One region of the Rhizobium sp. BR 249 genome, then DNA from elsewhere that is predicted to be linked to it. Evidence: predicted binding sites of a transcription regulator. Region 1 holds the regulator's gene; each other region holds the start of a gene.
The links. Region 1 encodes PhoB, which activates phosphate uptake and scavenging genes when phosphate is short. Its sites were predicted from a motif close to TGTCATNNANCTGTCAT; they were not measured.

Region 1 (7,853 bases):
AAATCGATCCACAACCCCTTAAAGTCTTTATACTCTACGGCGGTCGCATCAGCCGTCCATTCGGACCGATCCAAAGAAAATTCAACAGGATATTGCTTGCCGCTCTCCAGGGACTTCCAGTTTGCATTTCCAATTAAGATGTAAAAAGGATTTTCCTTCTTAGTAAAACTAAAGCCAAGGCGAAAGACCGTACCATCCTCAAAGCTAGTCACAACAAAGCAACCGTTGCCCACCGTCCTATCAACGGCCACGCTCCAGCCACCTACTTTCTTCCATTGAAATATGTCATCATCGGCTAAGCTTATTTGCGGTATCGCAGCCACCAATACGAGTGCGAAACATAAAAACTTCATATATGCCCATCCCGCTTTCATAGGCCAGCACCTGAAATATAGGCGCACGGTGACTACTAAAAATCGAATCACCGTGCAGTATCGTCGCTACTTTCTTCTATTACACATTCTGCGTCTCAACTTAACAATGTTAACCGAGCTGCGGCGCAACCTCATCCACAGGGTAGCGATAGGTGGTCGAGCAGAATTCGCAGGTTACCGCGATTTCGCCGTTTTCCTGGCTTGCCTCGATCTCCTCGGCCGAAAAGCCCTTCAGCACGCCGCCGATCTTTTCGCGCGAACAGCTGCAGCGGTCGAAGACGGCGCGGGGTTCGTAGACACGCACGCCGCGCTCGTGGAACAGGCGGAACAAGAGCCGCTCGGTCCCGACCTGGGGATCGGTGAGTTCATCGGCGTCGATCGTCTCGACCAGCGAGCGGGCTTCGGCCCAGGCGTCATCCTCGCCGTGCGGACGGTCGCCGGGATCGCCGTCGCCGCCGTGGAGATCCGGCTGGCGCATGCGTTCCGGGGCCTCCGGCAGGAATTGGGCGACAAGCCCCCCTGCCCGCCAGCGATGGCGCGGCTTGCCGGCATCGTCACGATCGAAAAGCTCGGCCGCCGCAAGGCGCACGCGCGTCGGGATCTGCTCCGACTGGCGAAAATAGACGCCGGCGATATCCTCGAGCGAGGTACCGTCGAGCGCGACGATGCCCTGGTAGGGCTGGCCGAATTTGCCCTGGTCGATGGTGAAAGCGAGCACGCCCTTGCCGAGCAACTGCTCCGGCTCGGTTTCGCCCGCGGCAATCGCCTTGTTGAGCAGGGCCTGATCGAAGCGGGCATAAGCGCGGACATTTTCCGGCGTCGAGAAATCGGCGACGAGAAGATCGACCGGGCCATCGCCCTTGGTCTGCACCGTGAATTTGCCCTCGAATTTCAGCGAGGTGCCGAGCAGCACCGTCAGCACGACGACTTCAGCCAGCAGCCGGGCGACGGGTGCGGGATAATGATGGCGCTCGAGGATGGCATCGAGCATCGGGCCGAGCTGGACGGCGCGGCCGCGCACATCCAGACCCTCGACCTGGAAGGGGACGACATGATCATCGCCGGCGAAATCAAACTGGCCAAGAACGGCTGCAGCTTCTGCCATGGCTTTCACTCCTTATTTTCAGAGCGACGGCCAGAGTGCCCGGCGCTCGCGCGGTCGCGAGCTTTTGACTCACGACATCCGATTATGGTTCAGATCGCGCCCAGGCACCAAGCAAGAATCGATTTCTGTGCATGAAGACGGTTTTCCGCCTCATCGAAGACCACGGATTGCGGGCCGTCGATCACGTCATCCGTCACTTCCTCGCCGCGATGGGCGGGCAGGCAATGCATGAACAATGCATCATTGCCGGCCTTCGCCATCAAGGCCGCATTGACCTGATAAGGCTGGAAGACATTGTGACCCCGGGCCCGATGTTCCTGATTCATGGAGACCCAGGTATCGGTCACCACGCAATCGACGCCGGCGACCGCACGGTCGGCATCATGGCAGAGCATGATTTCGGCGCCCTCATTGCGGGCCCAGTTCAGATAGTGATCCTTGGGCTCCGAACCAAGGGGTACGGCCATGTTCATGCGATAGCCGAAACGCGCGGCCCCTTCGACCAGCGAATGCAGCACATTGTTGCCGTCGCCGGTCCAGGCGATGGTCTTGCCCTTGATCGGCCCGCGGTGCTCTTCAAAGGTCATGATATCGGCCATGATCTGGCAGGGATGGGTGTCGTCCGTCAGCGCATTGATGACAGGCACGGTCGCATGTTCGGCAAGCTCCAGCAGGCGCGAATGCTCGGTGGTGCGGATCATGATCGCATCGACATAACGCGACAGCACCTTGGCGGTATCGCCGATCGTCTCGGCGCGGCCGAGCTGCATTTCGGTGCCGGAGAGGAACAGCGTCTCGCCGCCGAGCTGGCGCATGCCGACATCGAAGGAGACGCGGGTGCGGGTCGACGGCTTTTCAAAGATCATCGCCAGCATCTTGCCGGCGAGCGGCTTGTCGCCCTTGCCGGCCTTGAAGGCCTGCTTGCGGGCGAGCGCATCGTTCATGATGGTTCTGAGATCGGCTGTAGTGACCGCCGAAAGATCGAGGAAATGTTTAGGAGCCATATCGTGTTCTTACCTGTCGTGCGCCCGGAGGCGGCAATCCCTTCAAGCCGTCTTCTTCACCTTGGAAGCGCGAACGCTTTCGGCGGCGCGCTCGATGCGTGCAAGGCCCTCGCGGGCCTCCTCGGCGGTGACGACGAGAGGAGGAATAAGGCGGATGACGTTGTCGCCGGCGGGGACGCCAAGCAGATGCGCTTCCCGGATCGCCTGCAGCAGTTCGGCGGAGGGAACGGCAGCCTTGATGCCGAGCAAAAGCCCCTCACCTCTGATATCCTCGATCACATCGGGATAACGATCCTTGAGGGAAGCCAGCCCCTGGCGGAAGACGAGCGCCACGTCGCGCACCTGCTGGAGGAAGCCATCGGCGAGAATGACGTCGAGCACGGCGCTGCCGACGGCCATGGCAAGCGGGTTGCCGCCATAGGTCGAACCGTGCGTACCGGCCTTCATGCCGGAAGCGGCTTCGGCGGTGGCAAGGCAGGCGCCGAGCGGGAAGCCGCCGCCGATGCCCTTGGCAACGGCCATGATATCGGGCGTCACGCCGGACCATTCATGGGCGAAGAGCCTGCCGGTGCGGCCGACGCCGGTCTGGACCTCGTCGAGGATCAGCAGCAGGCCGTTTTCATCGCAGATCTGGCGAAGCGCCTTCATGAACTCAGGAGTGGCCGGACGCACACCGCCCTCGCCCTGTACCGGCTCGATGAGGATTGCGGCCGTCGCATCGGTGATGGCGGCGCGGACCGCCTCGATATCGCCGAAAGCCACCTGATCGAAACCGGGCGCCTTGGGGCCGAAGCCTTCGAGATATTTCTCCTGGCCGCCGGCGGCGATCGTCGCGATCGTGCGGCCGTGGAAGGCGCCTTCGAAGGTGATGATATGGAAGCGCTCGGGATGACCCTTGGAAAACTGGTAGCGGCGCGCCGTCTTGATGGCGCATTCGAGCGCCTCCGCGCCTGAATTGGTGAAGAACACCTTCTCCGCGAAGGTTACGTCAGTCAGGCGTTTTGCCAGGCGTTCCTGGCCCGGAATTTCATAGATGTTGGAGAGGTGCCAGACTTTGTCGGCCTGCTCCTTCAGCGCGCCCACAACATGGGGATTGCCGTGGCCGACGGAGGTGACGGCGACGCCGGCGCCGAAATCGAGATAACGCTCGCCGCTTTCGGTGATCAGCCACACGCCCTCGCCTCGCTCGAACCGCAGCGGGGCACGAGAATAGGTGTCATAAAGCGGCGCGGCTTCAGCCATGGCGCGGGTCTCCCGTTCACAATTACAGAGCCTCGGACTCCGGCTAAGAAAACCAGGCCCGAAAAATCAAAAATGCCGCCTTTCGGCGGCGAGCGGTACTATTTCCTTTTCGCGCTGCAATGTCAACAAAACTGCGGCCTTAGCGCATGCAGCAAGCTTGTACAGCGGCATTTTCGACCTTCAACAGGCATTATTGCAGAAATGACACGCGGGGGAAGCAAGTTGGGGAAAACTCCGAATTCGATTCATCCGGATTCCCGCGACTCTTGTCAGGGAGTCAGCCTCACACTAGGTTAAAGTTCAATTACTAGACTGCATGCGGCGGAACTAGTCACCAAAATTGATCAGGCGTTTCTTGTTTCGGAGGCTTCCGGGACAACGGTGAGGGATTCTGCCATCACCAACGCAAAAGGTGGAGACAGGGCATGAACTGGACAGACGAGCGGGTCGAGAAACTCAAGAAGCTATGGTCCGAAGGACTGAGCGCCAGCCAGATCGCGGCGCAGCTTGGCGGGGTCAGCAGAAATGCCGTCATCGGCAAGGTGCATCGGCTGAGCCTTCCGGGCCGCGCCAAAGCGGGCGGCACGGCCACCGCGGCGCGTACGCCGAAGCGCAATACGTCGGCGCCGCGCGCCCCGAACTACGCCTCGCGGATCACCACCCGCACCGTCACCCGCCAGCAGGGCGCGACGATGCTGAAGGAAGAGATCGAGATCGAAGCGGTCGAGGAAATGGAATACGTGCCGAAGGGCAACGTGGTGGTGCCGATTTCCCGCCGCCTCGGCCTGACGGAACTGACCGAACGCACCTGCAAATGGCCGGTCGGCGACCCGCTGAAGGAAGACTTCCACTTCTGCGGCTGCGAATCCCCCGACAATTCGCCCTATTGCAGCTATCACCAGAAGCTCGCCTATCAGCCGATCAACGAGCGCCGCAGGGCGACCGCACGGGTCAGCTGAGCAGACTGGCATTGCTAGATATGAGAAACGGGCCGAACGGCCCGTTTTTTTATTCATCGGATTGAGGCGCTTGGGCATCCGGTTTGTTGCCGGGAAATCCCCTTACCCCGCTTACGGGGCTCAGGCTTCCATCGAATAACCCGCGCCGCGGACGGTGCGGATGACGTCCTGCATGTTGGAGAAATTCAGCGCCTTGCGCAGGCGGCCGACATGGACGTCGACGGTGCGCTCGTCGACGTAGATATCGTGGCCCCAGACGCCGTCGAGAAGCTGCGAGCGGGAGAAGACCCGGCCCGGCGACGACATCAGGAATTCCAGCAGGCGGAATTCGGTGGGGCCGAGGCGGACTTCGCGGCTCTTGCGATGGACGCGATGGGTTTCGCGATCAAGCTCGATATCGCCGCATTTCAGCACCGTGGACAGAACCTCCGGGCGGGCGCGGCGCAGCATCGCCTTGACGCGGGCGACGAGCTCGGGGGTCGAGAAGGGCTTGACGACGTAATCGTCGGCGCCTGTCGAGAGCCCGCGGACGCGCTCGCTCTCTTCGCCGCGCGCCGTCAGCATGATGATCGGCAGGCGCTCGGTTTCCGGGCGCATGCGCAGGCGCCGGCAAAGCTCGATGCCGGAGACGCCGGGCAGCATCCAGTCGAGGATGAGAAGATCGGGCGTGCGCTCCTGAAGCCTGATTTCGGCCTCGTCGCCGCGAAGGATGGTATCGACCTCGAAACCTTCCGCTTCGAGGTTATAACGAAGAAGCACACTGAGGGCTTCTTCATCTTCAACAACTGCAACTCTCGGGATCATGCGTCTCGGTCTCCTCGCGCACGATCCTTAAACCGGGGGCGATTTAAGCAGGATCCTGCGCAAATTCAGATGTGGCTGCGACCTCTTTGCGCGCCCCTGCGGGCGCGCAAATGGCGGTCCGGGACGGTTATTCCGTCACCGCGCCGACGGTGTTGGCGCTGTCGTCCTTCGGACGGTCGCCTTCCGGCTGTGCGCCTGTCGCCATGTAGTAGATCGTCTCGGCGATGTTCGTGGCATGGTCGCCGATACGCTCGATGTTCTTGGCGCAGAAGAGAAGATGCGTGCAGCTGGTGATGTTGCGCGGGTCTTCCATCATGTAAGTCAGGAGTTCGCGGAACAGCGAGGTGTACATGGCGTCGATCTCGTTGTCGCGTTCGCGGATCGACTTCGCCTTGTCGGCAGCGCGCGTCGTGTAGACGTCGAGCACTTCCTTGAGCTGGACGAGCGCGAGTTCCGACAGATGCTCGAGGCCGCGGGCGAGCTTGCGGGGAACGCCCGTCGCCTGGACGGCGATGACGCGCTTGGCGGTGTTCTTGCCGAGGTCGCCGACGCGTTCGAGATCGCCGGCGATCCGGATCGAACCCATGATCTCGCGCAGGTCCGAGGCCATCGGCTGGCGGCGGGCGATGGTGACGATCGCCTTGTCACCGATCTCGCGTTCCATGTGATCGAGGATCACGTCGTCCGAGATGACCTTCTGCGCGAGCGCGGTATCGCCGTTGACCAGTGCGCGAACGGATTCGCTGACCATCTGCTCGGCCAGCCCGCCCATTTCGGAAATCCGCCTGGACAGGAACTTCAGATCATCATCATAGGCAGAAAAAATATGTGTCGATGCCATGGGCTTTATCCTCGAATAACGGGAAGACGCGATGTCGCCAGAATCAGCCGAAACGGCCCATGATGTAGTCCTGGGTGCGCGGATCGTCCGGATTGGTGAACATCTTGTCGGTATCGTTCTCCTCGACGAGGTTGCCGAGGTGGAACATGGCGGTGCGCTGCGAAACGCGAGCGGCCTGCTGCATGGAGTGGGTGACGATGACGATCGTGTAGTTCTCGCGCAGCTCGTGGATCAACTCCTCGACCTTGGCGGTGGCGATCGGGTCGAGCGCCGAGCAGGGCTCGTCCATCAGGATGACTTCGGGGCTGACGGCGACGGCGCGGGCGATGCAAAGACGCTGCTGCTGACCGCCGGAAAGGCCGGTGCCGGATTCATGCACGCGGTCCTTGACCTCGTTCCAGAGGCCGGCGCGCTGCAGGCTGGTTTCGACGATCTGGTCGAGATCGGCCTTCGACTTGGCAAGACCGTGGATGCGCGGGCCGTAGGAGACGTTTTCATAGATCGACTTCGGGAACGGGTTCGGCTTCTGGAAAACCATGCCGACGCGGGCGCGAAGTTCGACGACGTCGATATCGGGATCATAGATATCGTCGCTGTCGAGCGTGATCTTGCCGGTGACGCGGCAGCCGTCGATCGTATCGTTCATGCGGTTGAGGCTCCGCAGGAAGGTCGACTTGCCACAGCCGGAGGGGCCGATCAGGGCTGTTACGGTGTTTTCGCGAATGTTCAGGTTCACATCGAAAAGCGCACGCTTCTCGCCGTAGTAAACCGAGACATCCTGTCCGATCATCTTATACGGGACGTTGCTCATCTTCTGATCCAGCGCCTTTTCAACTGCAGCTTCCGTCAACATGTTCATGATGTTTAACTCCGTTTACCAGCGGCGCTCGAAGCGACGACGCAAGAGGATGGCGCCCATGTTCATGACGATCAGGAACAGGAGCAGGACGATGATGGCACCCGAAGTACGCTCCACGAAGGCGCGTTCCGCCTCGTTCGCCCACATATAGACCTGCACGGGCAGGGCCGTCGAGGGATCGAGCGGTGTGGCAGGCGCATTGGCGACGAAGGCGACCATGCCGATGAGCAGCAGCGGCGCGGTTTCGCCGAGCGCGTGCGCCAGGCCGATGATCGTGCCGGTGAGGATGCCGGGCATGGCAAGCGGCAGGACATGGTGGAACACCATCTGCATCTTCGAAGCGCCGAGGCCGAGGGCTGCGGCGCGGATCGACGGCGGCACGGCGCGGAGTGCTGCGCGCGTCGCGATGATGATCGTCGGCAGGGTCATCAGCGTCAGAACCAGGCCGCCGACCAGAGAGGCCGAGCGCGGCAGGCCGATGAAGTTGATGAAGACGGAAAGACCGAGCAGACCGTAGACGATCGAGGGAACGGCGGCGAGGTTGTTGATGTTGACCTCGATCAGGTCCGTCAGCTTGTTCTTCGGCGCGAACTCCTCGAGATAGATCGAGGCGGCAACGCCGATCGGCAGGGAGAGCACCAGGACGATCAGCATCAGGTAGAGCG
Region 2 (7,853 bases), 330 kb from region 1:
CTCGCCGGCCGCAACCGTGGAATTTTCCGGGCTCGCCGCGCAGGCCCGCATCGTCCATGTCGTCGGCACGACCGGCTGTTCGGCAGACGAAAGTGCCAGGATCGCTGCGGCGGCCCGTCATGCCCGCATCGTCAAGTCGGGCAATATGAGCCTCGGCGTCAATCTGCTCAGCGTGCTGGCCGAGCAGGCGGCGCGGGCGCTCGATCCCGTTGATTGGGACATCGAAATCCTGGAAATGCACCACAAACATAAAGTGGATGCGCCGTCCGGCACCGCGCTTCTCCTAGGCGAGGCCGCAGCCAAAGGCCGCAATATCGATCTCGCCTCGAAATCGGTGAGGGTCCGCGACGGCCATACCGGCGCCCGCGAGGCGGGCACGATCGGCTTTGCGACGCTGCGCGGCGGCTCCGTCATCGGCGAACATTCCGTGCTTTTCGCCGGAGAAGGCGAAATCGTCACACTGTCGCACAGCGCCGCCGACCGCTCGATCTTCGCGCGCGGCGCCATCAAGGCCGCACTCTGGGCGCGCGACAAGAAGCCGGGTTTCTATTCCATGCTCGACGTGCTCGGGCTTTCTTCCCAATAACGACATATCGGAGGCATATTCATGAGCGGTACCCTCGTCCTCGTTCGCCACGGCCAGAGCGACTGGAACCTGAAGAATCTCTTCACCGGCTGGAAGGACCCGGATCTGACGGAGCTCGGCATCCAGGAAGCCAAGGCCGGCGGCGCCGCACTTGCCGAATACGGGATCAAATTCGACGTCGCCTACACCTCCGCACTCGTGCGCGCCCAGCACACGCTGAAGCTCATCCTCGACAAGGTCGGCCAGCCCGATCTCGAGACGATCCGCGACCAGGCGCTGAACGAGCGTGACTACGGCGACCTCTCCGGCCTCAACAAGGACGATGCGCGCGCCAAATGGGGCGAGGAACAGGTGCATATCTGGCGCCGTTCCTACGACGTGCCGCCTCCGGGCGGGGAAAGCCTGCGCGACACCGGCGCCCGCGTCTGGCCTTACTACCTCACCGAGATCCTGCCGCGCGTGCTGCGCGGTGAGAAGGTGCTGGTCGCAGCGCACGGCAACTCGCTGCGCTCGCTGGTCATGGTGCTCGACAAGCTGAGCAAGGAAGGTATCCTTGCCCTCAACCTCGCGACCGGCGTCCCGATGGTTTACAAGCTGAAGGCCGATTCCACCGTCGCTTCCAAGGAAGTGCTCGGGGACATGTCCGGCGCACATTGAATCCAGTGGCCTTCCCTGTCCCGACGGGGAAGGCTGCCTTCAATTCTCGATGGTGAATTGCACCCGGTCGGCCGCAAAGCGGCTGATGGAATATTGCACCGGTACACCTTCGAGATCGGTATTCATCGCCTTGGCGATCAGCAGGATCGCGCCGGGGGTGAGTTCCAGGTCGGCGAGATCCGCCGTGCCCGCATGGGCGGCCGTCACCTCGGTCGTGGCCCTGATATAGTCCGACAGGCCGAGTTCGGCGAAAGCCTTGGTGATCGATTCGTGCTTTCGGTAGGCTTGGCCGATCCCGGCGAAGCGTTCGGCGGGAAACCAGCTCGTCGCCTTTGAAACCGGCCGCCTGTCGGCATGGCGCAAGGTTTCCAGCCGGATTACCTGCTCGCCCTGTTTCAGGCCCAGCCAGCGGGCGACGTCGGCGCTCGCCTCTTCCTGCGCCTCATCGAGCAGAAGACCGCGCATCTCACGCGCCTGATCGCCGATGCCGGCGGTGAAGCGCGTGCGCCGGCTGATCGGGAAATTCAGCCGCTCCTTGCGCTCGATCAGCGTGCCGCGACCCTGTACCGCGCGCACGATTCCCTCCTGCGCCAGCGCCGCCAGCGCACTGCGCACCGTATGCCGGTTGACGCCGAATTGCAGCGCCAGCACCGTTTCCGGCGGCACCATTCCCGTTTCATCATAGGCACCGTTGCCGATCGCCTCGCGAATGCGATCGGCGATCTGACGCCAGAGCGCCACGCCCGTTTGCCTCTGCACCTGCTTCAGCCCTGCCATTCAGCCTGCCCTGTCTTTTCAAGTTTTGCGCATCGCGTCCGAGGGACGCACGATGCGCTGGATGTCACACGCTTGTCACGACACCGATTTAAGGCTAGGTATAGCTTGTATGGTTGTATATATCAATAGACATTTTGAGGAAAGCGGCGATGATATCAGCGGACAGGAAAGACGCTGCGTCACAGACGGTATCCGGGCGCAAACGCGCCGCCGATCTGCTGGCGCGCGCGGAACGCAGCGAACTCCAGGCGGCCTGGGATGCATTGCCGCAAAAGCCCGTGGCGTTTCCGGTGCGCGGGCCGGAAACCGGGCTCGTGATGGTGCGCGGCCGCATCGGCGGCGGCGGAGCCCCCTTCAATCTCGGCGAGGTGACGGTGACGCGCGCGACGATGCGGCTCGAGTCCGGCTGCATCGGCCATGCGCAGGCGCTCGGCACCGACCGAGAGAAGGCCCGTCTTGCGGCGATCTTCGACGCGCTCTGGCAGGAGGATGCGACAAGGCACTTCGTCGAACAGGCGCTGCTTTCGCCGATCACTGAACGGATCGCCGCCACCGAGCGCCGCAAGGCGGACGAGACGGCCGCGACCCGCGTCGATTTCTTCACCATGGTACGGGGAGACAACTGATGGGCCTCACGACGGAAGCCTTGACCGGCGGCTTTGCCGACCCGGTTTTCCATGCGCAGAGCGTCTTCAAGATGCTGATGGACGGCATGGCCCGCCCCGGCACCATTCAGAGCGTCGAGCCCGATATCGATCCGCCGGCGCCGCTCGGCATTGCCGCCGGCACGATCGCACTCACCCTTTGCGACCACGACACGCCTGTCTGGCTTACCTCGGGACTGGCGAAATCCGCCGTGCCGGAGTGGCTCGGCTTCCACACCGGCGCTCCGGTGATCCAGGAAAAGGCGGATGCGCGCTTTGCCTTCATCGAAGCCGGCACCGCGCTTTGTTCCTTCGGCCTCTTCGCATCGGGCACGCAGGAATACCCCGACCGCTCGACGACTGTCGTCATCGAACTTCCCGAACTCGAAGGCGGACGCAGGCTGGCGCTGATGGGTCCGGGTATCCAGAGCGTCACGGAGATCGCGCCGTCCGGCCTGCCGGAGACCTTTCTCAGGCTCTGGACCGAGAACCGCGTGCTCTTTCCGCGCGGCATCGACATCGTGCTGACATCCGGCAAGCGCTTCGTCTGCCTGCCGCGCACCACCAAAATCACAGCAACGGAGATCTGAGCTCATGTATGTTGCCGTCAAAGGTGGCGAGGCCGCCATCGCCAATGCCCACCGGCTGCTTGCCGACCGCCGGCGCGGCGACCGCTCCGTGCCGGCAATCGGCATCGAGCAGATCGTCGAACAGCTCGCCCTCGCCGTCGACCGCGTCATGGCCGAGGCCTCGCTTTTCGACCGCACGCTCGCCGCACTCGCCGTCCGTCAATCGCGCGGCGACATGATCGAGGCGATCTTTCTGCTGCGCGCTTACCGCACGACGCTGCCGCGTTTCGGTTATTCCAAGCCGCTCGATACGGCCGCGATGACGATCGAACGCCGCATCTCGGCGACTTACAAGGATCTGCCGGGCGGCCAGCTGCTTGGCCCCACCTTCGATTATACCCACCGGCTGCTCGATCCCTCGCTGCTTGAGGACGAAGCGGTGGAGGCGCCGGCCCAGCGTCCGGCCGAGACCGGCCGTGTCATGCGCGTCTCCGAGATCCTCGGCGAAGAAGGCCTGATCGAGGCCGACGGCGACATGCCCGAAGACCACGAGATCGGCGACCTCACACGCGAGCCGATGGAATTCCCGATGACCCGCGACCTGCGCCTGCAGGCGCTTTCCCGCGGCGACGAGGGCTTCCTGCTGGCGCTCGGTTATTCCACCCAGCGCGGCTACGGCCGCAACCATCCCTTCACCGGCGAAATCCGCATCGGCGAGGTCGAAGTGGAATTCGACGTGCCGGAGCTCGGTTTCGCCGTCTCGCTCGGCGTCATCCAGGTCACCGAATGCCAGATGGTCAACCAGTTCAAGGGTTCGGCCAAGGCGCCGCCGCAGTTTACCCGCGGCTACGGCCTGGTCTTCGGCCAGAGCGAGCGCAAGGCGATGGCAATGTCGCTTGTCGATCGCGCGCTTCGCGCCGAAGAGCTCGGCGAGGACATTACCGCGCCGGCACAGGACGAGGAATTCGTCATCTCCCATTCCGACAACGTCCAGGCGACGGGCTTCGTCGAGCACCTGAAGCTTCCGCATTATGTGGACTTCCAGGCCGAACTCGATCTCGTCCGCCGCATGCGCCGCGAATTCGAAGCCGCCCGCAGCAGCGGCGAAGACATGAAGGAAGCCGCCGAATGAGCGATCTCGCCAGCTACAACTTCGCCTATCTCGACGAACAGACCAAGCGGATGATCCGCCGCGCCATCCTGAAGGCGATCGCCATCCCTGGCTACCAGGTGCCCTTCGCCAGCAGAGAAATGCCGATGCCCTATGGCTGGGGCACCGGCGGCGTGCAGGTGACGGCCTCGATCATCGGGCCTGACGACGTGCTGAAGGTGATAGACCAGGGCGCCGACGACACGACCAATGCCGTTTCGATCCGCGCCTTCTTCCAGAAGGTCGCCAATGTCGCGGTGACGACGCGCACCAGCGAGGCGACGATCATCCAGACGCGCCACCGCATCCCGGAGGAAAAACTCGGTGAAGGCCAGGTGCTCGTCTACCAGGTGCCGATTCCGGAACCGCTGCGCTTCCTCGAACCGCGCGAGACCGAGACACGCAAGATGCATGCGCTCGAGGAATATGGCCTCATGCATGTGAAGCTCTACGAGGATATCGCCCGCAACGGCCGTATCGCCACGACCTACGCCTATCCGGTCAAGGTGCATGGCCGCTACGTCATGGACCCCTCGCCGACGCCGAAATTCGATAATCCGAAGATGCACAGGTCGGAAGCGCTGCAGCTTTTCGGCGCCGGCCGCGAAAAGCGTATCTATGCCGTGCCGCCCCATACCGATGTCGTCAGCCTGGACTTTGAGGACCATCCCTTCGAGATCCAGCGTTTCGGCAAGCCTTGCGCCCTTTGCGGCGCGGAGGAGGTCTACCTCGATGAGGTCATCCTCGACGACAAGGGCGGGCGCATGTTCGTCTGCTCCGATACCGACCACTGCGAAGATCGCCGCGCACAGGGACATGCCGGCGAAATGCTGGCCCGGGAGGCTGCAGAATGACCGACACACCGCTTCTCAAAGTCAACGACCTCTCGAAATTCTACGGCAATCGCATCGGCTGCCGGAACGTCTCTTTCGAGCTCTGGCCGGGCGAAGTGCTCGCCATCGTCGGCGAATCCGGTTCGGGCAAGACGACGCTGCTCAACTGTATCTCCACCCGGCTGATGCCGAGCACCGGCAGCGTCGAATACCATATGCGCGACGGTAGCTACCGCGACCTCTACCGCATGAACGAGGCAGAGCGCCGCTTCCTGATGCGCACCGACTGGGGTTTCGTGCACCAGAACCCGGCCGACGGGCTGCGCATGACCGTCTCTGCGGGCGCCAATGTCGGTGAACGGCTGATGGCGATCGGCGACCGGCACTACGGCAAGATCCGCTCTACCGCCATCGACTGGCTCGAACGCGTCGAGATCGACGCCGACCGCATCGACGACCAGCCCCGCGCCTTTTCCGGCGGCATGCGCCAGCGCCTGCAGATCGCCCGCAATCTCGTCACCGGCCCGCGCCTCGTCTTCATGGACGAACCCACAGGCGGCCTCGACGTCTCGGTGCAGGCGCGCCTGCTCGATCTCGTGCGCGGTCTCGTCAACGATCTCGGCCTCTCGGCGATCATCGTCACCCATGATCTTGCCGTCGCCCGCCTGCTCTCGCACCGGATGATGGTGATGAAGGACGGCTGCGTCATCGAACAAGGTCTCACCGACCGCGTGCTCGACGATCCGCACGAACCCTACACGCAACTGCTCGTCTCCTCGATCCTGCAGGTCTGAGCCTCGTTAAAAAGCCAGGAAAGAAGAAAGCATGCCCACACCCCTCGTCGTTTCCGAAGTCTCGAAGAGCTTCACCATGCATCTGCGCGACGGCATCAGGCTGCCCGTCGTCTCCGATGTCGCCTTCTCGGTCGCGGCTGGCGAATGCGTCGTGCTCGGCGGCCCCTCGGGCATCGGCAAGAGTTCGCTGCTCAAGATGATCTACGGCAATTATGCCGTCGACACCGGCCAGATCCTCATTCGCCACGACGGGCGCATCGTCGACCTCGCTTCCGCCGATCCGCGCACCGTGCTCAATGTGCGCCGCGATACACTCGGCTATGTCAGCCAGTTCCTGCGCACCGTGCCGCGCGTGGCGGCGATCGACGTGGTGGCCGAGCCGCTCGTCGCGCGCGGCGAAGAAACGGTCGCGGCTCGGGAAAAGGCAGGCGCCCTGCTCGCCAGGCTCAACCTGCCGGAAGCGCTCTGGCAGCTTCCGCCCGCCACCTTCTCCGGCGGCGAGCAGCAGCGCGTCAACATTGCGCGCGGCTTCATCACCGAGCATACGATCCTGCTTCTCGACGAACCCACAGCCTCACTCGACGCGAAAAACCGCGCCGTCGTCGTCGATATGATCGCGGAGAAGAAGAAGGCGGGTGTCGCCCTTCTCGGCATCTTCCACGACGAGGAGGTTCGCGAGGCGGTCGCCGACCGCATCCTCGACGTCCAGCAGTTCTCACCGAGGAAGATCGCCGCATGAGCCGCAAGCTGGGCACCGAGCCCTATTTCCACGAAACGGCTGATGTCAGCCACTCCACCTTCGGGCGCTATACGGAAGTCTCCGAGCGCTGCCGCATCAGCGAGGCCGAGTTCGGCGACTACTCCTACATCATGCAGGATGGCGCCGTCTGGTGCGCGACGATCGGCAAGTTCGTCAATATCGCCGCCGCCGTGCGCATCAACGCCACCAACCATCCGACATGGCGCGCGACACTGCATCATTTCACCTATCGCGCCGCCGACTACTGGCCGGACGGCGACATGGAGACGGACTTCTTCGCCTGGCGGCGCGCAAACCGCGTGACGATCGGCCACGACGTCTGGATCGGGCACGGGGCGACCATCCTGCCGGGCGTCAGCGTCGGCAACGGCGCCGTCATCGGTGCCGGCGCCGTGGTGTCGAAAGACGTCGCACCCTACACGATCGTCGGCGGTGTGCCGGCGAAGCTGATCCGAGAGCGCTTCCCGAAAGAGATCGGTGAACGCATGGACAGGCTTGCCTGGTGGGACTGGGAGCATGATCGTCTGCGCCTGGCTTTGCAGGATTTCCGCAACCTGAGCGCGGAAGATTTTCTGGCGCGCTACGAGGGCTAGATGCTCCCGTCACGGCGCCGGGATTTGTGACGCGACTTACACAAATATGACATTGGAGGTTCATGAAGCGGGACTAATGCGATGCGGACCAAGGCTTGGAATGCAAGGGACCAGCATGATGTTCGAGCTGAAAGATGTCACACGTCGTTTCGGAAACAAGCTCGCCGTCGACTCCGTGACCCTCACCATTCCCCAGGGCCAAATGGTCGGCATCATCGGCCGCTCCGGCGCCGGCAAGTCGACGCTTCTGCGCATGATCAACCGCCTGCAGGAGCCGAGTTCCGGCTCCATTCATTTCGCCGGCATCGAAGTCTCCAGGCTTCGCGGCGGAGCGTTGCGGAACTGGCAGCGCGACTGCGCGATGATCTTCCAGCAGTTCAATCTGGTGCCGCGTCTCGACGTTCTCACAAATGTCATGCTCGGCCGCCTCAATCACCGCTCGACGCTTCTCAGCCTGCTCAACATCTTCACCCGCGAAGAGCGCGTGCAT
Region 3 (7,853 bases), on a different contig from region 1:
ACAGCGCCCGGCCGATCTCTTCGCCGCGCATCGGGTGGAGTTCGAAGGAGATGAAATGCAGGTGCTGGCCGTGTTCACGGTGAAGCTTCCATTGCCGCCAGGTCTCGGCGAAGTTCAGGCCGGTGCCGAAGCCGAGCTCGCCGATCACGAATTCCTGCCGCCCGTTCCAGCGCTCCGGCAGGCCGTTGCCGGCGAGGAAGACATGGCCGCATTCCAGCCGGCCATCGGTCTGGCAATAAAAATGATCGCCAAAGGCGGTGGAATAAGGCATATCGCCGTCGCGCCATTCGAGCGGCTGCGGCGCGCCCGCGCCAATCTGATCTGGGTTCACCTCTGTCATGGAAAAAGCCGATAGTCCTCAGCCGGCGTCCGGTCAATCTTCTTGCGATTTGCTCATCGTCGGCGGCGGCATCATGGGGCTCTGGGCGGCCGTCCATGCCGAACGCCGGGGCATCAGCACCATCCTCGCCGATGCCGGCAGCCTGGGGGCAGGGGCGAGCGGCGGGCTGCTCGGTGCGCTGATGCCGCATATGCCGGACCGGTGGTCGCAGAAGAAGCAGTTTCAGTTCGACGCGCTGGTCTCGATCGAAACCGAAATCACGGCGCTTGAAGCAGCAACCGGGCTTTCGGCCGGTTACAGCAGGTCCGGACGGCTGATCCCGCTGCCGAAACCGCATCTCAACCGCATCGCGCGCGGCCACTCCGAGGATGCCGAACGCCATTGGAGGGCAGGCGAGCGCCGCTTCCACTGGCACGTGCTCGACAGGCCGCCGACGGAAGGTTGGGTCGAGGCCTCCGCCGGCGAGAGCGGTTTCGTGTATGACACGCTAGCTGCCCGCGTCGCGCCGCGCTCTTTGATCGCGGCACTGATCGCCTTCCTGCGGCGGGCAAAACATGTGCGCATCAAGGAACATGCTGTTATCGCCGATCTCGATCCGGATCGCGGTACGGCCGAGACGGGCGGCGAAACCATCACTTTCGGCCGCTGCATCCTGGCCGCCGGCCACCAGTCCTTTCCTCTGCTCGATGGGCTGACGCCAGGCTTGAAGCAGCCGCTCGGCCAGCCGGTCAAAGGGCAGGCGGCGCTGTTGAAGGCGGATGTCGACCCGGCGCTGCCGACGATCTTTCTCGATGGGCTCTATGTCGTCGCGCATGAGGGCGGGCATGCGGCGATCGGCAGCACCAGCGAGAACCGTTTCGAAGATCCCTTCTCGACCGATGCCCAGCTCGACGCGCTGATCGCGGCGGCGCGGGCGATCGTGCCGGCGCTTCGCGATGCGCCCGTCGTCGAGCGCTGGGCGGGGCTTCGGCCGAAGGCGATCGACCGCGATCCGATGATCGGCCGCCATCCCGACCATCCCCGCCTGATCGCACTGACCGGCGGCTTCAAGGTCAGCTTCGGGCTCGCCCACCGGCTGGCGGAGGCGGCGATCTGTATCGCAGGCGATACAGATTGTGGATTTTCGCTGCCGGAAAGCTTTGACATCTCAAGTCATATCGCCGTCGCTTCACGTTAAACGTGAACTGGATGCAACTTCGTTTCGTTATTCTGTCATGCAAATCACCTATCTGCTTGCGCATCGGCAGCGCCTGAAGTCACCGGCGCTCACTTCCTTGATGGAGGAAATTGCATGCGCTATGCCATTTGCTTCACGCCCCCGGCGAGCGACCCGCTGTCGCTCGTGGCCGCCAATTGGCTTGGCCGAAACGTGTTTTCAGGCGAGATGGTAGAGCCGCCGGCCGTTCGCGGCCTCGGCATTCACGAAATCGCCTTTCATACGGCCGTGCCGCGGCGCTATGGTTTTCACGGTGTTTTGAAAGCGCCGTTCCACCTGTCTCCCGACATGTCGGAGTCGCAACTCTTGCGCGATCTGATGCGCTTCTCCGGAACCATGCTTCCTTTCCGGCTGCCGCGTCTCGAAATCGCCCGGCTCGGCAATTTCTACAGCCTGCTGCCAAACACTCCCTGCGAGCAGATCCAGTATCTCGCCTCGGCGATCGTGCAGGAATTCGACCGTTTCCGCGCGCCGCTGAGCGAGGCCGAGATCGAGCGGAGCGACCCGGACGATCTCTCGGCCGCGCAGTTCGCCAATCTCCACCGCTGGGGCAACCCTTATGTGATGGAGGAATTCCGCTTTCATATGCCGGTGACGGGGCCGGTCAATGTCGTGGACATGCCGCGGATCGAGCCGGCGCTGCGGACGATCTTCGGGCCTGCGCTCGGCGAACCGGTGCTGATCTCCAATGTGGCGCTGATGATCGAAGAGGGCACGGGCGGCCCGTTCCGGGTTCACTCGCTTCACCCGATGGGCAAGGTCAGCGCGCGCAAGATCGCCTGAGCATACGGACGCGCTAAGGATTTGTTCCATAACGGGAAAAATCCGTCGCGCAGTTTCCGTCTCGACATTCCGGCTGCGGATGATACCGTTCCTCGTCTTTTCAGAAGGTGATTTAATGGTATCCGAGACCTATCCGCGCAATCTCGTCGGCTACGGGCGTCAGACGCCCGATCCGAAATGGCCGGGCGAGGCACGCATCGCCGTGCAGTTTGTCATCAATTATGAAGAGGGCGGCGAAAGCTGCATCCTCGAAGGCGACACGGCCTCCGAAAACCTGCTGTCGGAAATCGTCGGCGCGGCCGCATGGCCGGGGCAGCGCAACCTCAACATGGAATCGATCTACGAATATGGTTCGCGCGCCGGTTTCTGGCGGCTGTGGCGGCTGTTCACCGGTCTCAAGGTGCAGGCGACCGTCTATGGCGTGACGCTGGCCATGGCCCGCAATCCCGAGGCCGTCGCCGCGATGAAGGAAGCCGGCTGGGAGATCGCCAGCCACGGCTACCGCTGGCTGGAATACAAGGATTTTCCCGAGGATCTGGAGCGCAAGCATATTCTCGAAGCCGTGCGCCTGCACACCGAACTCACCGGTGAGCGGCCCTACGGCATGTACCAGGGCAAACCATCAGACAATACGCTGCGGCTGGTGCAGGAAGAGGGCGGTTTCCTCTATTCCTCCGATTCCTACGCCGACGACCTGCCTTACTGGGTGAAGGGCGTCGACGGGAAACCCTTCCTGATCATCCCCTACACGCTCGAAACCAACGACATGCGCTTCGCGACGCCGCAGGGCTTCAACTCCGGCGACCAGTTCTTTACCTATCTCAAGGATGCATTCGACACTCTCTATGAGGAAGGCAAGGATGGCAGCCCGAAGATGATGTCGATCGGCCTGCATTGCCGCCTGGTCGGGCGCCCCGGCCGCGCTGCCGCGCTGAAACGCTTCATCGAATATGTACAGAAGCACGACAAGGTCTGGATTCCGCGCCGCATCGAGATCGCGGAGCACTGGCACAAGCACCATCAGCCGGATGCGCTCTGATGCAGTCGCGCCAGGATTTCGTTTCCCGCTTCGGCGGCGTCTTCGAGCATTCGCCTTTCATCGCCGAGCGGGCCTATGACGCCGGCGGCGTGAAGGAGCCGTTGACGGCATCGGGCGTGCATGCGGCCCTTGCCGCTATCTTCCGCGCGGCGAGCGGCGAGGAGCGGCTCGGTGTGCTCTGCGCCCATCCCGATCTTGCCGGGCGCCTCGCCATATCAGGCGAGCTCACCGAGGACAGCCGCAAGGAGCAGGCCGGCGCCGGCCTCGACCGCCTGAGCCCGGCCGAACATGCCCGCTTCACCGAACTTAATTCGGCCTATGTCGAAAAATTCGGCTTTCCCTTCATCATCGCCGTCAAGGGACTGGATAAGGGCGATATCCTCGCGGCCTTCGAGGCGCGGATCGGCAATGGCCGGGATGAGGAATTGGCGACCGCGGCTGCCCAGGTCGAGCGGATCGCGCTGCTGCGCCTGACATCGATGCTGCCGGAGGCCGAATGAAAGAGCGGCGCGCGATCGACTATCTCAATGAGATGTATGAGGCGGCGTCCGAAGCGCTGTCTTTCGTCGGCGGAATGGATGGGGCGGCCTTCGCCGGGGACAAGCTCACCTTCAAGGCGGTGGCCTTCTGCCACTTCACCATCGGCGCCGCGGCCTCCCGCCTGCTGGTGACGCATCCGGAATTTGCGACCGAGCACCCCGACCTGCCGTGGACGAAAATCTGCGGCACGGGCAATCGTATTCTCGAAGACGTCTTCGACCTCGATCCCGTCGACATGTGGGAGGCGACCTATCGCACGCTGCCGGAGCTTCTTTCCGCGATCGATGCCATCCGCAATTGGCACGCCCAGGGTGAGTGAAGCCATGTCCGAATTTCTCGACATCCGCCCGCTCACCCGCTCCGCCTTCGCTCCCTTCGGCGAAGTGATCGAGGCCGATCCGGCCTCGATGCGGTTCATCAATGGCGGCACGACGGAGCGCTTCCATGCGCTCGCCGCAGCCGAAGCGACGGGTGAGGGCGCGCGCGTCATCATCAATCTCTTCCGTGGCCAGCCGCGCAGCTTTCCCTACGCGGTCGACATGATGGAGCGCCATCCCTTCGGCAGCCAGAGTTTCTCGCCGGTTTCGGGCCGCCCTTTCCTCGTCGTCGTCTCCGAGGACGAGAACGGACGTCCCGGCCGGCCGCAAGTGTTTCTGGCGCACGGGGATCAGGGCGTGAACTACCGCCGCAACGTCTGGCATCATCCGCTGATGGCGCTCGGCGAACCCTCGGATTTCCTGGTCGTCGACCGCGACGGGCCGGGCAATAATCTGGAGGAATTCTTCTTCGAGACCCCCTTCATCATCAGAGAGCCAACCCTATGAGCGGACTGACCACACATGTTCTCGACACCGCTCTCGGCAAGCCGGCCGAAGGGCTGAGGATCGACCTTTTCCGGATCGACGGCGAAATGCGCAGGCATCTGACGACGGTCGAGACCAATGCCGACGGCCGGGTCGATGGCGGCCCCATCCTCGCCGGTGAAAATTTCCACGTCGGGACCTATGAACTGGTCTTTCACGCCGGCGATTATCTCAGGTGCATCGGCACGCCGCTGCCGCATCCGGCCTTCCTCGACCTCGTGCCGATCCGTTTCGGCGTCGCCGATGTCACGGCGCATTACCACGTGCCCTTGCTGCTTTCGCCCTATGGCTATTCCACTTATAGAGGAAGCTGAATGAGGTTTGCCGCGATCGCCGACATTCACGGCAACCATCTGGCGCTTGAGGCGGTGCTTGCGGATATTCGGGCGCAGGGCATCGAGGAGATCGTCAATCTCGGCGATTTCTTCAGCGGCCCGCTGGAGGCCGGCCGGACGGCCGACATGCTGATGCCGCTCGGCCTGACCTCGGTGCGCGGCAATCACGACCGCTATCTCATCGAGCAGGACCCGGCCTTGATGCATGCTTCGGATGCCGTCGCTTACCGGCAACTGACGCCGTCCCATCTCGATTGGCTGCGCAGCCTGCCGTTCGATAGCGTCTATTGCGGCGAGGCCTATCTCTGCCACGCGACGCCGAAGGACGACAATCTCTACTGGCTGGAATCCGTGTCGCCGGAAGGGCATGTCTTCCTGAAGCCGATCGAAGCGATCGAGGCGCTTGCCGAAGGCATCGACCTGCCGCTGATCCTCTGCGGCCACAGCCATGTGCCGCGCGCCGTCCGCCTTTCCGACGGCCGCCTGATCGTCAATCCCGGCAGCGTCGGCTGCCCCGCCTATGACGATGTCCTGCCCTACTATCACAAGGTCGAAGCCGGCCATCCGCTGGCGAGCTATGCCATCCTGGAAAAGACGGCGGCGGGATGGACATGGCAGTTCCGAACCGTTGCCTATGACCATATGGCGATGTCGGCACTGGCCGCCGAAAGGGGCCGTGCCGACTGGGCGAGCGCGCTGGCGACAGGCTGGGTGCGCTAACTCGGACCTGCCTGCGCCGGACTATTCCTTCTTCGGCGCCTGAGGGGCGATCGGCGTTGCCGGGGCTGCGGCTGGTGCTGCCGGCTTTGCCGGAGCCGTGGCCGGGATTGCGGGCCTTGCCGGAGGGGCGGCCGGCTTTGCCGGCTTTGCGCCATCGAGATTTCCAAGGAGGGCCGAAATGGCGTTGTCGCCGTCGAAGCCCGCTTCCTGCAACAGCTTGTCGAGGATCGGCTTGTTGGCCTGGTAGGCGAGCAACTGGCCGGCCAGCCCTTCGCCCATGCCGATGCCGCCTTCTCCGTTCGCGCCGTTTCCGCGGCCGAGCATGCCGCCGGTGTCGAAGATCCTGATGTCGGAGATCTTCTCGATCGGCTTGACCGCCTCGGCGAGCGCCTCGGGAATGATGCGGATACGCTCGCGGGTGATCTCGAACTCGATGATGGTCTGGCTGAGCTTGTTGCGGGCTTCGTTGAGAAGCGCCTCGCTTTCAGCCTGAGCCCTGCCGGTTTCGAGGATGCCCTTGGCCTTGATGATCGCCGCATCCGCTTCGGCGGTCGCAAGCGTCTTGATGGCTTCCGCCTGGTCGATCGCAGCCTGCTTCTCGGCCTCCGCGCCGACGGTGACGGCGGTGGCTTCGGTTTCGGCGGTCTTGCGCGCATCGATCACGGCGATCTGCTTTTCGCGCTCGGCAATTTCGATGGCCTTGGCGGTGCCGACCTTTTCCTCTGCCGCGATCGCGCGGGCGCGGGCCATTTCGGCAGTCGCCTTCGCCTCGGATTCTTCGCGGCTCTTGTTGGCGACGGCGATGGCGCTTTCCTGGGCGACGATCTGGAGGTCGCGCTTGGCTTCGGTATCGCGCTGCTGGACGGCGCGGGCGGCATCGATGTTGGCGCTTTCGCGGGCCTGCTTGGCGGCTGCCTCTCGCTCGGCGATCGCCTGTTCGGAGGCGATGCGGGCTTCCTCCTCGGCGCGTTTGGCCGCCTGTTCCTGCTGCGCGGTTTCGGCGCGCGTCGCGGCGGATTTGTTGGCGATGTCGCGTTCCTGGTTGAGCTCGGCTTCGCGCTTCGTCCGCTCGATCGCCAGCGACTGCTGGCGGGCTTCCAGATCCTTCTGGGCGATGGCGACTTCGGTGTCGCGGACGATTTCGTTTCGCTCCTTCTTGCGGCCCTCGGTGATGCGGGTCAGCGCCGCAAGACCCTGGGCGTCGAAGAAGTTGTTGGCGTTGAAATGCTTGATGTCGGTCTGGTCGAGGCGGGTGAGCGACACGGATTCGAGCTCGAGACCGTTGGACTGGAGGTCGGCGCCGACGGCTTCTTGCACGGCCTTGACGAAATCCATGCGCTGTTCCTGCAGCGCGTCGAGGTTCATGGTCGCCGCCACCGAGCGGAGGCCGTCGACGAATTTCGCCTCGATCAGAATGCGAAGCGCCTCGGCGTCATTGGTGCGGTTGCCGAGCGTCTGGGCGGCAAGGGCAATCGACGAGGCATCGGGTTTGACGCGCACGTAGAACTCGGCGCCGATGTCGACGCGCATACGGTCCTTAGTGATCAGCGCATCGCCCTCGCCGCGGCGAACCTCGAGCCGCAGGGTTTTCAGGTTCACCCTGGCGGTTGAGTGAAAAATCGGCAGGACGACGGAACCGCCGTCGAGCACGACCTTCTGGCCGCCGAGGCCGGTGCGCACATAGGCCTCGTCGCGGCTGGAGCGCGTATAGAGAGAGGCGAGGACAAAGCCGATGCCGAAGATCAGAACGATGCCGATGCCGGCCGGTAGAATAATGTCATACATCATGGCTGCTCCCTGAAAGATTGATTGTCCGCTGCGGCGGGATCCGCCAGCGCGGGAATGGCGATAAATACATCTGCCTTGCGATCGACGAGGAGAACCTCGGTGCCGACCTTGAGAGGGCCCTGGTCCCTGGCAGCCTTGGCTCTCAGCACGTGCCAGTTTCCATGCTGGTCCTTGACGCGGACGCGTCCGGGCAGTCCCTGGTCGAGCGGGCCGAGCGACACTTCGGCGG
Region 4 (7,853 bases), on a different contig from region 1:
CAGCAGGCGCGATGCGCAGGATGAGGCGCGGATCGAAGGGCGAGGGGATCAGGTAATCGGGGCCGAAGACCGGGGTCTCGCCGGAATAGGCGCGGGCGGCGACATCGGAGGGCTCTTCGCGGGCAAGGGCTGCGATGGCGCGCACGGCCGCCATCTTCATTTCCTCGTTGATCGTCTCGGCGCCGCAATCGAGCGCGCCGCGGAAGATATAGGGGAAGCAGAGGACGTTGTTGACCTGGTTGGCGAAATCCGAGCGGCCGGTGCAGATCATCGCATCGGGGCGGGCGGCGCGGGCGAGATCCGGCATGATCTCGGGCGTCGGATTGGCGAGCGCCATGATCAGCGGCTTATCGGCCATCTGCGCCAAGAGCTCGGGCTTCAGCACTCCGGCGGCCGAGAGACCGAGGAAGACATCGGCGCCGCCGATGTTTTCGGCGAGCGTGCGGGTGTCGCTCTTCTGGGCATAGACGGACTTCCATTCGTCCATCAGTTCGGTGCGGCCCTCATAGACGAGGCCTTCGATATCGTGGACCCAGATGTTTTCGCGCTTGGCGCCCAGCGTCACCAGCAGGTTGAGGCAGGCAAGGGCGGCAGCACCGGCGCCGGAGGCGACGATCTTGACGCTGTCGATGGCCTTGCCGGCGAGTTCCAGACCGTTCAGGATGGCTGCGGCGACGATGATCGCCGTGCCGTGCTGGTCGTCGTGGAAGACGGGGATTTTCATCTTCTCGCGCAGGCGACGCTCGACCTCGAAACATTCCGGCGCCTTGATGTCTTCGAGGTTGATGCCGCCGAAGGTCGGCTCCAGCGAGGAAACGGTCGAGACCATCTGTTCGACGCTCGCGGCGTCGATCTCGATGTCGAAAACGTCGATGCCGGCGAATTTCTTGAAGAGCACGGCCTTGCCCTCCATGACCGGCTTCGACGCCAGCGGGCCGATGTTGCCGAGGCCGAGAACGGCGGTGCCATTGGAAATCACGGCGACGAGATTGGCGCGCGAGGTATATTCGGCCGCCATTTCCGGGTTGTCGCGGATGGCAAGGCAGGGGGCGGCGACACCGGGCGAATAGGCGAGCGCGAGGTCGCGCTGGTTGCCGAGCGGCTTGGTCGCCTGGATTTCCAGCTTGCCGGGGCGGGGATAGCGATGGAAGAAGAGCGCCTGCTCGTCGAGATCGCCGCCCGGCAGGTTCTTGTCCGTCTTGGATTTATCCTGGTGATCCATTGCCGCCTCCGTGCACGTCTTTTTCTGGAGTTCCCTCCATACATCAATCGGATACGGGCGACAGTATGGAAATGAGGACTGGGAGAAGTTTTCGTCGAGAGCGAGTGCCACACGGCGTTGGAGGTAGGCATGAGGTACCGTCATCGCCGGTACTAATCCTTTTGGAAAACTTGTTTGACGCTCCTCGCAAGCGCAAGATGCGGGCCGCGACGGTGCGGGGCGCCGGTCGTATGGAGGAAATCATGGACAATTTGAACCTGACGACCCTGCAACGGGGGCAGACGATGGTCAATGACGTGGCCATGGATGCTTTTGCCGCCGGGTTTCGCGGCAGTCTCCTGACCAGCAAGGACATGGATTACAACGAGGCGCGGGCGATCTGGAACGCGATGATCGATCGCCAGCCGGGCCTGATTGCGCGTTGCGCGGGGGCGGCTGATGTCATGCGCGCGGTGCTTTTTGCGCGCGATAACAATCTGCTCGTTTCGGTGCGCGGCGGCGGGCACGGCATTGCCGGCAACGCCGTCTGCGAGGGTGGTGTCGTCATCGATCTGTCGCCGATGAAATCGGTGCGGGTAGATCCCGAGATGCGCCGCGCCAGGATCGAGCCGGGTGCCACCCTCGGCGACGTCGACAAGGAAACGCAGGCATTCGGGCTGGTACTGCCGACCGGCATCAATTCCACGACCGGCATTGCCGGCCTTACGCTCGGCGGCGGTTTCGGCTGGTTGACCCGCAAATTCGGGCTGACGCTCGACAATCTGATTTCGGTTGACGTAGTGACGGCCGATGGTGAGCTGGTCAAGGCGAGCGAGACGGAAAGGCCAGACCTCTTCTGGGCGCTGCGCGGCGGCGGCGGCAATTTCGGTGTCGTGACGTCCTTTGAATTCCAGCTCAACCCGCTCCATCCCGAGGTGTTCGCGGGGCTGGTCGTGCATCCCTTCGCCGACGCGGAAAAGGTGCTGAGGGAATATCGGCAGGCGCTGGAAGCCGCACCTGACGAGCTGACCTGCTGGGTGGTGATGCGCCAGGCGCCGCCGCTGCCGTTCCTGCCGGCCGAATGGCACGGCAAGGAGATCGTGGTGCTCGCCATGTGCTATTGCGGAGACATGGCGGCGGGTGAAAAGGCCGCTGCCAGATTGCGCGGGATCGGAAAGCCGATTGCCGACATCGTCGGCCCGATGCCGTTCATCGGCTGGCAGCAGGCATTCGACCCGCTTCTGACACCCGGCGCGCGCAATTACTGGAAGAGCCAGGATTTCGCCTCGCTCTCCGATGCGGCGATCGAGATTCTTCTCAATGCGGTGCGGAAACTGCCGGGGCCGGAATGCGAAATATTCATCGGCCATGTCGGCGGGGCCGCCGGCCGGGTTCCGACTGAAGCGACCGCCTTTCCGCAGCGCAGCTCGCATTTCGTCATGAACGTGCATGCGCGCTGGCGCGAGACCGGGATGGACGCAAGCTGCATCGGCTGGGCGCGAGAGCTCTTCGAGGCAACCAAGCCGCATGCCGTGGGCACTGCCTATATCAACTTCATGCCGGAGGATGAGACCGATCGCGTCGAAATGGCTTACGGCGCCAATTACGCCCGGCTTGCCGAAATCAAACTGCGCTACGATCCGAACAATCTGTTTCGGATGAACCAGAACGTGAAGCCGATGGCGGCGGTGCGGCCTGCTTGAAGAGATGAAGCGTTCAATAGAAGACACCGCCCCAAACCCGTCCTCCGGACCCCCACAAGGGGGAGGGACTTAACTTGTCGCACCGGCTTTCTAAATCTTCGACATTTCGGGAGGAGCGAGGCGGTGCCCCGGGGTAGTCCCTCCCCCTTGTGGGGAGGGGTCTATATACCGGCCTTCGGCGTAATCGTCACATCAGCGCCATAAGCATCGCGCAACTGGCTTTCCTGGGCGGGCTGCCGGTCGGTGGCCTGGTGGAGCAGGGTCGTGCCGTAGCCTTGCGAGCGCGTTCCCTCGATCAGCGTGATGTCGGCATTTCCGGGATTGTCGGAGCGCTCGAACCATTCGACGGAGTGGTGCAGGAAATTCATTTCGAGCGCCCGGTTGGTAACGCCGTGGCCGACGATTGCGACGTTGTGGTCACCGTTTTCGGCTTCGTGCATGACGGTCTGGAGGAACAGGCGCACGCGCTGCGCCACATCCGCCCGACTTTCGCCATCCGGCGGGCGGGCATAGAACTTGCCGCTGTTGTTGCGCAGCCTCGCCCATTTTTCGAATTCCTCGGGGAATTTCTGCTTCTGCTCGGCATGGTCGTAGATTTCGGTGAAGAGGCCGAAATCCTGCTCGCGCAGCAGATAATCCTCCCTGACATCGCCGACGAAGCTTTCCGGCAGCGCTTCGAGCAGCGCATCCTTGCTCTGCCGCGTCCTCAGAAACGGCGAATACCAGATGTGCAGCCTCCGGAACCCCTGGCTCGGCAATCCCTGCAGGTATGAGGCGATGACGCTGCCCGCCTCCGCTGCCTGACGATAGCCCCACTCCGTCAGCGGTACATTGTGATCGCCGAATTGGCGATAGGCCCGTTCGTTGATGTTGCCGAGAGATTCGCCGTGGCGAACGAGAAAGAGACGCATCGGCCATCCCGCTTTGTCGGATATGGAATCGCCGGCATCATGAACGCGCTCCCTGCACAGGGCAACATGCGGATGCGGATCATCGCGCCCGTGCGCAATGAACGGGTTTGCAGGGCTTTTCCCCAGCTTGTCATCTTCCTGAAACACGAGTCTGGTTTTGGAAGGCTAGATGAAAGATGGGGCACGAGCATTGTTCGTGACAGACATGATGGAACCCAGACATTTCCGCACGCTCTTCATTTCCGATGTCCATCTCGGCTCAAAGGCCGCGAAGGCTGATTTCCTGCTGGATTTCCTGCGCTACCACGAAGCCGATACGATCGTGCTCGTCGGCGACATCGTCGACGGCTGGCGGCTGAAACGCAGCTGGTATTGGCCGCAGGTCTGCAACGACGTCGTCCAGAAGCTGCTGCGCAAGGCGCGCAAGGGGACACGCGTCGTCTACATTCCCGGCAATCACGACGAATTCCTGCGCGACTTCCCGGGCATGCATTTCGGCGGCATCGAAGTCGTCGAGCGCATGATGCATGACGGCGCTGACGGCAAGAAATACCTGATCCTGCACGGCGACGAATTCGACGTCGTCGTCCGCAACGCCCGCTTGCTCGCCTATCTCGGCGACTGGGCTTACGATACGGCGATCCGCATCAACATTCTTCTGGCGGCCGTGCGCCGCCGTCTCGGCATGCCCTACTGGTCGTTTTCGGCCTGGGCGAAGCTGCAGGTTAAGCATGCGGTCAATTTCATCGGTGAGTTCGAGCGCGTCGTGGCCGAAGAGGCCCGCAAGAGCGGCGCCGACGGCGTGATCTGCGGCCATATCCATCACGCCGTCATTCAGGACATGGAAGGCATCCGCTACATCAACACCGGCGATTGGGTGGAAAGCTGCACGGCGGTGGCCGAGCATGAGGACGGCACCTTCGAACTGATCACCTGGCGGACGCTCGCCAGCGCCGTGCCGGCGCTTGCTGCCATCGAGATGCACGGCGAAGGCGAACTGGCCCCGCAGGCTGCTTGATTTTGGTGTCGCCGCATCCGCGGCGGCCCCCAGAAATTTAGCCGTTACCGCGCGGTGACAGGCCCTATTTATTTTCTAAAACGTTTCAGGACGGCTATTTCTCGCAATAGTCGCCCTCCGGGTGGTGTGTTAGGACAAGGTCAAGTTTCCTTCAGGTCTATCCATGATTCCCGCTCAACATGCCCCTGGTGAGGGAGCGCCGCCGCGCTTCCGGCTGCTCAGCGCGCTTTCCTATTGCGCGCCGCTGCTGGTCAACGGCGTCGTCCTGCCGTTCTTCCCCGTATGGCTCGAAACCCACAGTTTCAGCGATCATGAGATCGGCATCATCCTTGCCATACCGATGGTCGTCCGCGTGCTGGTGGCGCCTGTCGTCGCCATGATTGCCGACCGCCTGAAGGAGCGCGCCGATGTTCTTCTCTGGTCTGGCGGCCTGTCGCTGCTGACGGCGGTCGCGCTCTACTGGACGACCAGCTTCTGGCCGGTGACGATCGTCTTCGCGCTGCAAGGCGCCACCTTCGCGCCCTATTTGCCCGTCGTCGAATCGATCGTCATTTCGGGTGTACGCCGCTGGGGGCTGGATTATGGATCGATGCGCGTGTGGGGCTCGATCGCCTTCATCGTTTCGACCTTGGTCGGGGGCCAGCTGATCAGCCGGTGGGGCGGCGGCATGGTGCTCGTCGTCATGGTGTTCGGCTTTACCATGACCGTCGTCATGGCGATCTTCTGTCCGCGGATCGGGCCGACGCGGCGGCGCGGCGAGCCGATCGACCTTCCCGCCGCCACCGGCAGCGGCCTGCGCGAGCCGCATTTGCTGCTGCTCCTGATCGGTGTCGCCATCCAGCAGTCGAGCCATGCGGTGCTCAATGCTTTCTCCTCGATCTATTGGCATCAGCTCGGCTTTTCCGGCACTGAGGTCGGCCTGCTCTGGAGCGCCGGCGTGGCGTCGGAGGTGACGGTTTTCTTCCTGTCGAAGCGCCTCAACCGGCGCTTCGATGCCTGGACGCTGATCCGCTTCGGCTGCGCCGTCAGCGTCTGCCGTTGGATTCTGTTTCCCATGAATACGGGCTTTGCCGGATTCTTCCTGCTGCAGTGTTTCCACGGCTTCACCTATGCCTTCGTCCATACGGGCGTGCAGCGGCGGATCGTGGCGACTGTGCAGGAGACGCAGGAATCCTCGGCGCAGGGCGCCTATTTCTTCTATGTCGGCATGGCGATGGGGCTGATGACCATCGCGTCGGGTTATCTCTACGCCTGGCTCGGCATCGTCAGCTATTACGTCATGGCGCTGGTCGCGCTCTGCGGCCTCGGGCTCGTCATATCGGCCTATTACCTTCAGCCCCAGAGGGCGCTTTCCGGCGGAAAGACCAGGGAAGCGGCGTAGCGCAGACCGGGCTCGCGGTCGCGGGCCAGCAGCAGCGGGCCGTCAAGATCGACGAAATCGGCGTCCTGGGCGAGCAGTACGGCCGGCGCCATGGCAAGCGACGTGCCGACCATGCAGCCGATCATGATGGAAAAGCCGAGCCGCTCGGCTTCCGCCTTCATCGCCAGGGCCTCCGTCAAGCCGCCCGTCTTGTCGAGCTTGATGTTGATTGCATCGTAGCGGTCGGCAAGGCTTGCGAGATCGCCGGTGTGGTGGACGCTCTCGTCGGCGCAGACGAGGAGCGGGCGGCGGATTTCGGCAAGCAGCGCATCGCGGCCGGCCGGCAACGGCTGCTCGACGAGGACGACACCGGCCTCGGCGGCAATATGGAGATGACGTTCCAGCACCGCCTCGGGCCAGCCCTCGTTGGCGTCGAGAATGATCGCCGCATCGGGCGCGGCCGCGCGAACGGCCCGGATGCGGCTTTCATCGTCGCCGGTTCCGACCTTGACCTTCAGCAGCGGACGGCCGGCATGTTCGCGCGCCTGCGCAGCCATCACCTCCGGCTCGCCGAGCGAGATGGTGTAGGCTGTCGTGAGCGGTTTGAGCGCAGTAAGGCCGAGGCGGGCGGCGACGGTTTGGCGTGTCCGTTTCGCTTCGAGATCCCAAAGGGCGCAATCGACGGCGTTGCGGGCCGCACCCGGCGGCATCGCCGACAGGAGATCGTCGCGCGAGATGCCGGATTCGATCAGCGGGCGCGTGGCCTCGATCTGGGCGAAAACGCTCTCCATGGTCTCGCCGTAGCGGCGATAGGGCACGCATTCGCCATGCCCGTGAGCGCCGTCTTCCGTGAGCGCGCAGGTGATGACCTCGGCCTCGGTCTTAGCCCCGCGCGAGATGGTGAAGGCCCCGGCAATCGGAAAGGAATTCATCTGGATATCGAGGGTGCGCGGCATTATTGCTGTCCTGCGAGCATGGAAATTGGACGTTGCTTCTGTATATTGACGCGCCGGGCGGCGAACGACCGCTTCGCGAGTCGGCAATGTCGCCGTAAGCCTTGAAAGACACAAGTATCTTGAACGCCGAGAACCGCAACGCCGCCTCGCTTGAAGTGGACGACCATGCCGATGGTTCGGGGCAGCATGTGCGTCTCAGCGGCAACTGGCGCAGCGCCTATGTGCATTTCGTTCTGCGCGATCTTGAAAAGCTTCTGCGTCAGAAGGCCGGCAATTTGACGGTCGACCTGTCGAATGTATCAGACATCGACACCGCCGGTATCTGGCTTCTGTGCCGTCTGAAGAAGGAAGAGGAGTCCGCCGGGCGGACGATCCGATTCGTCGGCACCAATCCGCATATCGACGAAATGCTGGAAATGTTTTCCGAGGAGCCGGCCAAAGTGGAGCCGGAGCAGAGGGAAAAGGTCTCGCTGGCCACGCGCATCTTCACGCCTGTGGGAAAGATGACCTACGACATCTGGGACAATCTCGCCGCCTCCATGTATATCCTCGGCTCGGCGGTGCGCGGCGCGCAGATGAAGCTCGGGCGCGGCAGCGGCGTTTCGCCGGCTTCGATCGTCAACCAGATCGACCATATGGGCGTGCGCGCCGTTCCGATCATCCTGCTGATGTCGTTTCTGATCGGTGCGATCATCGCCCAGCAG

Region 2: the regulator PhoB is predicted to act here: its motif matches at 2,083-2,099, upstream of phnF (phosphonate metabolism transcriptional regulator PhnF).
Region 3: the regulator PhoB is predicted to act here: its motif matches at 1,540-1,556, upstream of QD408_RS06535 (DUF1045 domain-containing protein).
Region 4: the regulator PhoB is predicted to act here: its motif matches at 3,944-3,960, upstream of QD408_RS21140 (UDP-2,3-diacylglucosamine diphosphatase).

The regions. Positions count from the first base shown of each region.
Region 1 is NZ_JARWKX010000001.1:57,947-65,799, forward strand. It holds gene QD408_RS00270 (hypothetical protein) at 1-374, opposite strand, end outside; gene QD408_RS00275 (Hsp33 family molecular chaperone) at 484-1,479, opposite strand; gene argF (ornithine carbamoyltransferase) at 1,569-2,483, opposite strand; gene QD408_RS00285 (aspartate aminotransferase family protein) at 2,526-3,725, opposite strand; gene QD408_RS00290 (GcrA family cell cycle regulator) at 4,151-4,684, shown strand; gene phoB (phosphate regulon transcriptional regulator PhoB) at 4,805-5,488, opposite strand; gene phoU (phosphate signaling complex protein PhoU) at 5,616-6,329, opposite strand; gene pstB (phosphate ABC transporter ATP-binding protein PstB) at 6,373-7,188, opposite strand; gene pstA (phosphate ABC transporter permease PstA) at 7,204-7,853, opposite strand, start outside.
Region 2 is NZ_JARWKX010000001.1:386,068-393,920, forward strand. It holds gene dapB (4-hydroxy-tetrahydrodipicolinate reductase) at 1-586, shown strand, start outside; gene QD408_RS01970 (2,3-bisphosphoglycerate-dependent phosphoglycerate mutase) at 608-1,243, shown strand; gene phnF (phosphonate metabolism transcriptional regulator PhnF) at 1,283-2,020, opposite strand; gene phnG (phosphonate C-P lyase system protein PhnG) at 2,170-2,646, shown strand; gene phnH (phosphonate C-P lyase system protein PhnH) at 2,646-3,254, shown strand; gene QD408_RS01990 (carbon-phosphorus lyase complex subunit PhnI) at 3,259-4,365, shown strand; gene QD408_RS01995 (alpha-D-ribose 1-methylphosphonate 5-phosphate C-P-lyase PhnJ) at 4,362-5,237, shown strand; gene phnK (phosphonate C-P lyase system protein PhnK) at 5,234-6,010, shown strand; gene phnL (phosphonate C-P lyase system protein PhnL) at 6,042-6,749, shown strand; gene QD408_RS02010 (DapH/DapD/GlmU-related protein) at 6,746-7,363, shown strand; gene phnC (phosphonate ABC transporter ATP-binding protein) at 7,482-7,853, shown strand, end outside.
Region 3 is NZ_JARWKX010000005.1:26,203-34,055, reverse strand. It holds gene mnmD (tRNA (5-methylaminomethyl-2-thiouridine)(34)-methyltransferase MnmD) at 1-340, opposite strand, end outside; gene QD408_RS06540 (NAD(P)/FAD-dependent oxidoreductase) at 339-1,517, shown strand; gene QD408_RS06535 (DUF1045 domain-containing protein) at 1,632-2,339, shown strand; gene puuE (allantoinase PuuE) at 2,455-3,378, shown strand; gene uraD (2-oxo-4-hydroxy-4-carboxy-5-ureidoimidazoline decarboxylase) at 3,378-3,878, shown strand; gene QD408_RS06520 (DUF86 domain-containing protein) at 3,875-4,237, shown strand; gene QD408_RS06515 (ureidoglycolate lyase) at 4,242-4,742, shown strand; gene uraH (hydroxyisourate hydrolase) at 4,739-5,095, shown strand; gene QD408_RS06505 (metallophosphoesterase family protein) at 5,096-5,836, shown strand; gene QD408_RS06500 (flotillin family protein) at 5,858-7,624, opposite strand; gene QD408_RS06495 (OB-fold-containig protein) at 7,621-7,853, opposite strand, start outside.
Region 4 is NZ_JARWKX010000024.1:67,137-74,989, reverse strand. It holds gene QD408_RS21155 (NADP-dependent malic enzyme) at 1-1,222, opposite strand, end outside; gene QD408_RS21150 (FAD-binding oxidoreductase) at 1,465-2,904, shown strand; gene QD408_RS21145 (histidine phosphatase family protein) at 3,066-3,815, opposite strand; gene QD408_RS21140 (UDP-2,3-diacylglucosamine diphosphatase) at 4,021-4,833, shown strand; gene QD408_RS21135 (MFS transporter) at 4,997-6,214, shown strand; gene dgcA (N-acetyl-D-Glu racemase DgcA) at 6,166-7,149, opposite strand; gene QD408_RS21125 (MlaE family lipid ABC transporter permease subunit) at 7,251-7,853, shown strand, end outside.